One region of the Planomicrobium sp. MB-3u-38 genome, then DNA from elsewhere that is predicted to be linked to it. Evidence: predicted binding sites of a transcription regulator. Region 1 holds the regulator's gene; each other region holds the start of a gene.
What was found. Region 1 encodes LexA, which represses DNA repair genes until DNA is damaged. Its sites were predicted from a motif close to CGAACATATGTTCG; they were not measured.
Positions count from the first base shown of each region.

Region 1 (3,284 bases):
CAATCTGATCCAAAGGCAATTCCAGTCTTTCCCTGCCCTGCGGATTGCCTTTTCCTTTCAAATTCTTCTCTGGCTTGTAGCCGTTTTCGACCGCCCGCCTCATGCCACGTTTAATCTTGGCATTATGTATTTTCCGTTGGTATTCTTCAACGATGGCCAATATTTCCAGCACCATATCATCCATATCATTCAAGGCAATCTGCCCTTTGTCCGACAAGGTATATACTTCAACCCCATATTTTTTCATGACATGAAGAAGCGCTATCCTGGCGTGTCCTCTGCCAAGACGTGTTTCATCCTGGACAAAGACAGCATCCAACTTCTCTGTCTTGATGCTGTTAAGCATCTCCAGCAATCCATCCCTGTCCATTTCATAACCGCTGTGTTGATCACGAAAAATTCGCTCCACTAAATAGCCCTGCTCGAACGCAAATTTCAAAAGTTCCTCTTCCTGGCGGTCGAGCGATGTTTCCTGTGCTTCTTTATCCGTGCTCACACGGCAATAAATGAAAGCTTTTTTCTTCATTCGGAATCACTCGCCAATTTATAAGTCCCGTCCGGCACATAATCCAGATGCTCATCAGGAATTTTCAGAGTCTGTCCTGCTGTAATGATCGGTGCATTCAATTTATTTTCTTTCATAATTCCATCAATCCATTCGTGATGTGGTATATTGCCGCTGTATTCATCGGCAAGCGTCCATAAGGTGTCCCCTTGTTCGATTTTAAGCTGGACCATATGGGCCTCTTCACTATTATGGGAGAGTGCTGAATAAAATGAAAGGATAAGTACCAAAGTGAAGAATAGGAAAACAAATGAATTTCTACGAATGTAAGCCATTGAAATCTCCTCCTAGAATATGTGTTCGGAATGTATGTTCTTATAATAATGCGAACACGTGTTTTTGTCAAGGCGAAATTCGAACCTATGTTTGCATTTCATTGCCCAAGTTGATATAATAAAAGTAGAAAATAAGAAGTTCAAATAAAAGAGGTGAAACTGTTGAAGAAAGTATCGAAACGCCAGGAAGATATCTTGACTTTCATCAAAGATGAAGTGCGTGAAAAGGGTTATCCACCCTCCGTCCGTGAAATCGGCGAGGCAGTTGGTCTGGCATCCAGTTCTACAGTCCATGGCCATTTGGCAAGACTTGAAAGCAAAGGGCTTATCCGACGTGACCCGACAAAACCAAGAGCGATCGAAGTTATATCCACTGATGAAGCGCTTATCGACAAAAGCCCGGTGCTGCATGTTCCGTTAATCGGTAAAGTAACCGCAGGGCAGCCAATCACAGCTATCGAGAACGTTGAAGAGTATTTCCCGCTACCCCAATCCTATGGTACTGATGATGATCACATCTTCATGCTTGAAATCATGGGTGAAAGTATGATCGAAGCTGGCATACTCAACGGCGACTATGTCATCGTCAAGCAGCAGCAGACAGCAAATAACGGCGACATAGTTGTAGCGATGACTGAAGAAGACGAAGCAACTGTCAAACGTTTCTTCCGGGAAGACAATTATTTCCGCTTACAGCCTGAAAATTCTTCAATGGATCCAATCATTGTTGAAAGTGTATCCATTTTGGGCAAAGTTGTAGGCGTTTACCGTCAGATCCAATAATATACAGAAAGAGCCAAAGGCATGCCGCCTTTGGCTCTTTCCTTTATCCATAATGATTTTAATTTCTTTAAGCTCAGCTTTCTCCTTTGCTGCAGGAAAAGACCAGTATAACCGGAATTCGTTTACGCCTTTCAAATTCCCCTGGATCCGTAAAGTTAGCTTTTTCAGGCTGTCCTTCTTTCAGGGAATGTATATGGAAGCCGGCTGAAATCAGGGAAGAAAAATAATTTTCAATTGTCCGGTGGTATTTCACCACATTCTTTCCGATCCACGGCTCATTTCGGGCGCCTTGTTCGAAATAGTTGTCAACTACCCAATCATTCCTTCTTTCTCCACCGCTCTTGCTTTTGAATGATGCAGTCGTTACCGGATGCTGTACACTGAATATGAATCTGGCCCCTTCTTTCAACGTTTTGGCAATTGATTTGAATACTTCATCAAGATCTTCTATATAATGAAGAGCCATTCTTGAAATAACAATCTCGTAGGCCATTTCCGGGTATTCAAACTTTTCCATCGATCTGTGAAAAACTTCGGCCCGGGTGCCGTAAAGATTTGTTTTTGCCAAATTTACCATGGCTGCAGAACCTTCAACCCCTGTATAAGCTTTTGCTCCTTTTTTCAGAAGTTCTTTTCCGTACCTTCCATCCCCGCAGCCTAAGTCCAATATATGTGCATCTTTTAAGTCATTCATGAATCCATTGATGATCGGCCCTTCGATTGCATTGTTCGGACTGTCCGGACGTGAACGCCTTTTTAAATAGCTTTCCAGAAAATCCTGTTCCTCATACGCAAGTGATCCTCTATATTCCATTTTGCATCCCTCTTTCACATGTCATCAATTTTAAATTTACCGGTATAGTTCCGACCCAGAAAAAAACGCTGCGGGAAGCAGCGTTTCAAAGGAATCATAATTCAGATACGATGATATATTTCACCATATTTATCGTGATGCGGTAAACATTCTTATCATTGTCATCACGGAATTCATATGTACCGTTTGTCGGTATACCGCTCAATGCAGAATCTTTGCTTGTAGCTTTAACAGTATGTGTCAGTGTGTTCCCTTGGTCAAAATAAAAATCAATCTGGAAATTTTTCATAAGTATTGCCTCCCGTCGTCTCATAATATCTCACTATACAGTTTATCATAAGTGGACAGTCGAACCGAATTTGGACCAAAAACATGTCATCAATACAAGAAACCCCGAATCCGCCCTAGTTTTCAGGCAGCTTCGGAGTTTCAGGCATAAACCATTTTAGAATAATGAATCGGTTTTTCTTTGCATGTCCACCCACCATTGAATATGGGCCCGGTCAAACACAATCCTATTGCCGTACGGCTTACTATGAGGGATCTTTCTTGCCAATAAGAATTCATTGATCTGCTGTTCCGTCAGCGGGTACCCCACTGAATCCAAATAAACGAGCAGATTTTCTATTCCTTGGATTTTGCCCATTTAATCACCTCCCACAAAATCCTCCTTAGCTCTAAAGAAGATTCAGTACGAGTTATTAAAATTTATGGCATATATCATTATACCCAACAAATATTGATTTCTAACCTAATCTGCAATTTTTTATTTTTGCACTGCTTTTTACACAACCCTGTTAGAATGAACTGTTAGTATTTTTAACCATTTTATGGTACAATGATGATA
Region 1 is NZ_PJBO01000060.1:194,444-197,727, reverse strand. It holds gene CXF70_RS12090 (YneB family resolvase-like protein) at 1-526, opposite strand, end outside; gene yneA (cell division suppressor protein YneA) at 523-840, opposite strand; gene lexA (transcriptional repressor LexA) at 1,003-1,623, shown strand; gene CXF70_RS12075 (class I SAM-dependent DNA methyltransferase) at 1,697-2,437, opposite strand; gene CXF70_RS12070 (hypothetical protein) at 2,532-2,726, opposite strand; gene CXF70_RS12065 (hypothetical protein) at 2,883-3,083, opposite strand.

Region 2 (3,284 bases), on a different contig from region 1:
CGGAACGGATGCGCAATTATCTTGAAAACCGCGATGGACGTATTCGGGAATATCGGAGAGATCTTCAGAGCCGGATGTTCGCCGGCATCTTCAGTATTTTGTCTTTCACCGGAATTTCCATCTCCGTTTGGTTTTCGCACGAACCGTATTTATGGGTTTCTTCCGCAGCCTTCGTGGCGTCATTGATTGTCTATCGTTCCATAAAATAAACCTCCGCGCATCCTGCGCGGAGGTTTATTATGTTTAGCATATTGCAATTTCGGAAATAGGGAGTACAATTATAAATAAGAACAAACGTTCCCTTCGTGTGTTTATCGTCAAAGCCACATAGCAAGGGGTCTGCATCAAGGCTAATTCGTAAAGGTGGTGAAGATATGCCTTTGATTCCGCAGGAAGAAATCATCCATTTCGAAAACATGATTTATCTGCCCATGGTATTTTCTGTACTGGAACGTGACAGGAGCATATTTGAAAATGGCTCTTTTAAACTTAAACGTCCCTACCTGGAATTGGTGGAAGGGGCAATCAGTCAGGTGCAGAAGGAATTGAAAGAAACCAAAATACATATGCGGGAGCGCCAGATGAAAGTGATGCGCGGCACAGGCGATGATACTTTCACCGAATATGTATTTTATCATGGTGGATATGAGGATCATCGGCGTTACCTGAATCTGCGCTTGCGCAACCGGGTGGAAGAATTGATACGCATCTATTTATCAACGGCGGAAATGAAAGTTTAATCAGAAAGATGCCTTGGCCGGATAGGCATCGGCCGTTTGGTTATGTAGGTCAGCTGCTGTTTATGCTGATTCTGCGCTTTTTTAAAATAGCGCCTCAAAGATCCGGCAAACGAATGCTGGTTGCGAAGGGCGACGGGTGAAACGTCCAAACAGACGGATTGCCCATTTCCAAGATAGACTACGCTGCCGCCGCGCTCATCGCTTTCGATCAAGTCGATGGCATCATAATTGAACCAGACAGACTCTTTATTCTTCGGTGAATGGGTAGGGAAGAATATTAAGGGATTGCCATAATATTCGTCGATGATGATGGGCGGTTTGTGCTTTACTCCTACAGCTTTTTGGGCGTATAGGGTAGCACTTTCAAGGGAGCCGCGGTAAAAAGAGCAGGAACCTGTAATAGTCTTGTATGCAGTTTGTTCAATCAGAAATTCACTGCGGTCTTCAAGTACCCGAGTCACCAGGCGTGAACCTTCCACATGTGGAAGCAGCGCGTATGTATTATTGCAGACTGTGTAGGAAAAGGGATTATAAATCTTTCGGCCCATGCTAAAACACCCCCAAAATTTACTGTACTCTACCTATTATAATAATAATTGGAAAATATACAATCTTTTTAATTTTTGAACATAGTCCCTTTTAATTATCGTTGGAATTTTCAAAATAATTATTGTTCTTTTATTACTTATCATGTATACTAATGAAAAGCATTCGGGGTGAGGTAGAATGGAAAACTATTATTCTTATGCTGATTTCATGAAGGCGATGGCTCAAACAAAGAAAATTTCTGAAGCGGAAAAATTGCTGAACGAGATTTATCTCGATCTTTTCCTAAAGCATGTGCACCGCTCACAGCAGGAAGAACAACTCATGAATCTTATAGATGAAGCCCTGGACACTAACGACCGCAATGCATTTAATCGATACAGCCAGCAATTGCAGGCTTTAAAATGTGATGAATCCTGATTGAAAAAGAACCGCTCCTAGGAGCGGTTCTTTTTTTTGCCTTAATATAATCATTGAAAAAACATACGTTCGCTTTTTGTTAGGGGAATTTTAGGGCATATGATAAAATAAAGGTATTGAAAAACGGGAGGACTATATACATGAAACAGGAATTCAATTTGCAAGCACCATACGAACCTGCCGGCGATCAGCCGCAAGCGATTGCTGAATTGACTAAGGGAATCTATAATGGCAAACGGTTCCAGACCTTGCTCGGTGCCACTGGTACAGGTAAGACCTATACAATGTCAAACGTTATCCAGCAAGTGAAGAAACCGACTCTGGTAATGGCTCATAATAAAACATTGGCAGGACAATTGTACAGCGAGTTCAAAGAATTTTTTCCGGACAATGCGGTTGAGTACTTTGTCAGCTACTACGATTATTATCAGCCGGAGGCATATGTGCCGCAGTCGGATACTTATATAGAGAAAGACGCGAGCATCAACGACGAAATCGATAAGCTTCGCCACTCGGCGACATCTTCGCTTTTTGAACGGGATGATGTAATCGTTATCGCTTCGGTGTCTTGCATCTACGGTTTAGGTTCCCCGAAAGAATACCGGGAACTTGTGGTATCACTGCGCAAAGGGATGGAAATTGAACGAAACCAGCTTTTGCGCAAACTTGTCGATGTTCAATATGAACGAAATGACATTAACTTCATACGCGGGACATTCCGTGTACGCGGAGACGTTGTTGAAATCTTCCCGGCTTCGAGAGATGAAAGGTGTTTGCGTGTCGAATTTTTCGGAGACGAAATTGACCGCATCCGGGAAGTGGACGCATTGACTGGTGAAATAATCGGTGAACGGGAACATGTCGCGATTTTCCCGGCGTCCCACTTTGTTACGCGTGAAGAGAAGATGGTTAAAGCCATTGAAAATATCGAAGCGGAATTGGAAGAACGCCTGAAAGAAATGAGGGCTGAAGATAAATTACTGGAAGCACAGCGGCTTGAGCAACGGACTCGCTATGATCTGGAAATGATGCGTGAAATGGGCTTCTGTTCAGGGATCGAAAACTATTCCCGTCATCTGACTTTGCGTCCCCCAGGCGCGCAGCCTTATACATTGATCGATTATTTCCCGGATGACTTCCTCTTGGTGGTCGATGAAAGCCACGTCACGCTGCCTCAGGTTCGCGGAATGTTCAATGGTGACCAGGCCAGAAAGAAAGTGCTGGTTGACCATGGTTTCCGTCTGCCTTCAGCAATGGATAATCGTCCGCTGACTTTCACTGAGTTCGAGGAGCATATCGACCAAGCGGTATTTGTTTCGGCAACGCCGGGTCCATATGAACTGGAACATACACCGGAAATGGTCGAGCAGATCATCCGGCCGACTGGTCTGCTGGATCCAACAATCGAAATCCGTCCGATCGAAGGGCAGATCGATGACCTGATGGATGAAATCCGGCAGCGCTCAGAACGGGATGAGCGTGTGCTTATCACGACATTGACAAAGAAAATGTCAGAAGATTTGACGGCCTATTTAAAAGAAGCTGGAGTCAAAGTGAATTATCTGCACTCCGAGATCA
Region 2 is NZ_PJBO01000071.1:69,071-72,354, forward strand. It holds gene CXF70_RS14565 (ABC1 kinase family protein) at 1-209, shown strand, start outside; gene CXF70_RS14570 (YhjD family protein) at 375-740, shown strand; gene CXF70_RS14575 (competence protein ComK) at 737-1,288, opposite strand; gene CXF70_RS14580 (IDEAL domain-containing protein) at 1,467-1,706, shown strand; gene uvrB (excinuclease ABC subunit UvrB) at 1,847-3,284, shown strand, end outside.
Region 2: uvrB (excinuclease ABC subunit UvrB) is a predicted target of LexA. The motif match lies at 1,765-1,778, and genes of this name have one in related genera.

Region 3 (3,284 bases), on a different contig from region 1:
CTCATTTGGCTGATCTTTCGTGACACCAAGCGAAAAGCCTGGCTGGAGTCCGGAGCCGCCATATCGTACAAAAAATCGAACGGTCTCTCCGGATGAGACTTCCATTTCATCATGGAACCATTTGAAAGCATCATCACTGATTTTAATGTCCATCAAGCACACGTCCTTTCGGCTTTAGGGTCACATAAACTTGATTTTTGGCTCTGTGCCTGCCCGGATACGAGCGATATTGGCCCGGTGGCGATAGAAGATGAATGCCGCCAAAACCAAAATCACGGCGAGGAAAGGATAATCTCCTGTATTAACAGCATAAATGATGGCGTAAATTACAGCAACTACAGCGAGTATCATGGAAGACAATGAAACCATTTTCGTAATTTTCAGCGCGAGCAGCAGCACAGCAACAGCTACAATGAACAATGGCCATTGATAGCCGAGCAGAATGCCCCCGGAAGTCGCCACGGCTTTCCCGCCTTTAAATTTGGCGAATACCGGATACATATGTCCCACAACCGCAATCAGTCCGAATACAAGTGGATGGATGTTCGTATCGATATACAGGGGTATAAGCGTAGCGGCAGTCCCTTTTAAAATATCAAGTACAGTGACGATCAGGCCGGCAGTTGAACCCAGGACCCGGAATGTATTGGTTGCGCCAAGGTTGCCGCTGCCTTTGGTACGGACATCGGTATTGTAGAAAATTTTGCCGATCCATAATGCGGAAGGGATCGAACCAAGTAAATAAGCCAATAAAACGGGTAGCAATATTTCCATTGTAGACTCCTTTTAATCTCTCTATTTGGTATTCTAAGTTTAACACGCGAAAAGATCTTAAAACAATCCTTGCAGGATTTTTATGAAACAGCGAGAATATCATGTATGATAGAATAAAAAGGACAGGTGATTCTCTTGAATAATCCAAGCAGAGAAGAAATCAAAGAAGTTTTGGATAGTGCCAAAACCATCGCTGTCGTCGGTCTCAGTCCGAATCCGAACAGAACATCCTATATGGTTTCTGAGGCGATGCAAAAAGCGGGCTATCGGATCATCCCGGTCAACCCGGTTGCCGATGAAGTGTTGGGTGAGAAAAGTTATGCGTCCCTGAAGGACGTCCCTGAGCCAGTGGACATCGTCAATGTTTTCAGACGCAGTGAGTTTTTAGAAGAGCTGGCTGAAGAATTTACCGAAATCGATTGCCCTGTTTTTTGGACGCAATTAAATGTAGTGGATGACAAAGTATTTAAACGGTTACAAGAAGAAGGCTATACGGTCATTATGGACCGCTGCATCAAAGTCGAACACGCCATCCTTAAATAAGCGGTTAAAGGAAAAGGGCGCCTGGCGCTCTTTTTCTATGGTTATTGACAGATGCCCGACTTATCGATACGATTAAAAGATAGAGATATGCGAACAGATGTTTGTTGGAGGGAATTAGATGGCTAAAACGAAGAATACGGCATATAACGAAGAAGCGATCCAGGTACTCGAAGGCTTGGATGCCGTCAGAAAACGGCCTGGTATGTATATCGGTTCGACGGATACACGGGGCCTTCACCATTTGGTCTATGAAATCGTCGATAACTCGGTAGATGAAGCTTTAGCTGGTTTTGGCGACAAAATCAGCGTTACCATACACGAAGATAACAGCATCAGCGTACGGGATTATGGGCGTGGCATGCCGACTGGCATGCACCGCAGCGGGAAACCGACGCCTGAAGTCATCTTGACTGTCCTTCATGCTGGCGGGAAATTCGGACAGGGCGGCTATAAAACAAGCGGCGGCCTGCACGGCGTAGGTGCTTCGGTTGTAAACGCATTATCCGAGTACCTGGAAGTAACGATTCACAGGGACGGCAAGAAATACCGCCAGCGATTCGAAAATGGCGGAAAGCCAGCAACGACGCTTGAAGAGATCGGCTCCACAAAGGAAAGCGGAACGAATATCCATTTCCGTCCGGATCCTTCAATTTTTTCAGCCACTAAATATAATTATGAAACCTTGAGCGAACGCCTGCGTGAGTCTGCATTTTTATTAAAAGGCCTGAAAATCGAATTGACTGATAAACGAAGTGAAGAGGAACAGTACGAAGAGTTTTTCTTTGAAACGGGCATCGAAGCATTTGTTGAATATTTGAACGAAGAAAAAGATACTTTGCACAAGGTCGCCTATATCGAAGGCAAGCAGGAGGAACTGGAAGTCGAGTTTTCATTCCAGTTCAACGATGGCTATTCTGAAACGATCCTGTCGTTCGTCAATAACGTCCGCACACGTGACGGCGGTACACATGAAACCGGCGCTAAAGCGGCGATGACACGCGTATTCAATGATTACGCACGCAAAATCAACCTCTTGAAAGATAAAGATAAAAATCTGGAAGGTTCCGATATCCGGGAAGGGATAGCGGCGATTGTTTCTGTCCGGATTCCGGAAGGGCTTTTGCAATTTGAAGGGCAGACAAAGAGTAAACTTGGTACAAGCGAAGCACGCAGTATCGTTGATGCTGTCGTGTCACAGAAGTTGATGTATTTCCTGGAGGAGAATGCTGACCTCAGTGCATCTCTGGTGCGCAAAGCGATCCGTGCGTCACAGGCAAGATTAGCTGCCCGTAAAGCGCGTGAAGATGCGCGGAACGGCAAAAAACGCAAGAAGTCCGATATGTTATTATCCGGCAAACTGACACCCGCGCAATCGCGGAACGCCGCTAAAAACGAATTGTATCTGGTGGAAGGTGACTCTGCCGGAGGATCCGCCAAACAAGGGCGTGACCGCACATTCCAGGCCATTTTGCCTCTTCGGGGTAAAGTCGTCAACACGGAAAAAGCGAAGCTTGAGGAAATTATGAAAAACGAAGAAATCTCGACGATCATCCACGCAATCGGCGGAGGGGTGTCATCGGATTTCTCGATAGATGACATCGCCTACAATAAAGTCATCATCATGACGGATGCCGATACGGACGGAGCGCATATCCAGGTATTGCTTTTGACGTTCTTCTACCGGTATATGAAGCCGCTGATTGAAGCGGGCAAAGTGTTTATCGCGCTGCCACCGCTTTACAAGGTTTCCAAAGGGATCGGCAAAAAAGAAGTCGTCGATTATGCCTGGACCGAAGCGGACCTTGAGGCGTCCACGAAAAAAGTCGGCAAAGGCTATATGCTCCAGCGTTATAAAGGTCTCGGCGAGATGAATGCCGACCAATTGTGGGAAACGACGATGAATCCGGATACCCGCACATTGATCCGGGTGACGATTGAAGACGGAGCCCGAGCAGAACGCCGCATTA
Region 3 is NZ_PJBO01000081.1:17,634-20,917, reverse strand. It holds gene CXF70_RS16990 (HesB/YadR/YfhF family protein) at 1-153, opposite strand, end outside; gene plsY (glycerol-3-phosphate 1-O-acyltransferase PlsY) at 181-774, opposite strand; gene CXF70_RS16980 (CoA-binding protein) at 910-1,317, shown strand; gene parE (DNA topoisomerase IV subunit B) at 1,436-3,284, shown strand, end outside.
Region 3: parE (DNA topoisomerase IV subunit B) is a predicted target of LexA. The motif match lies at 1,408-1,421, and genes of this name have one in related genera.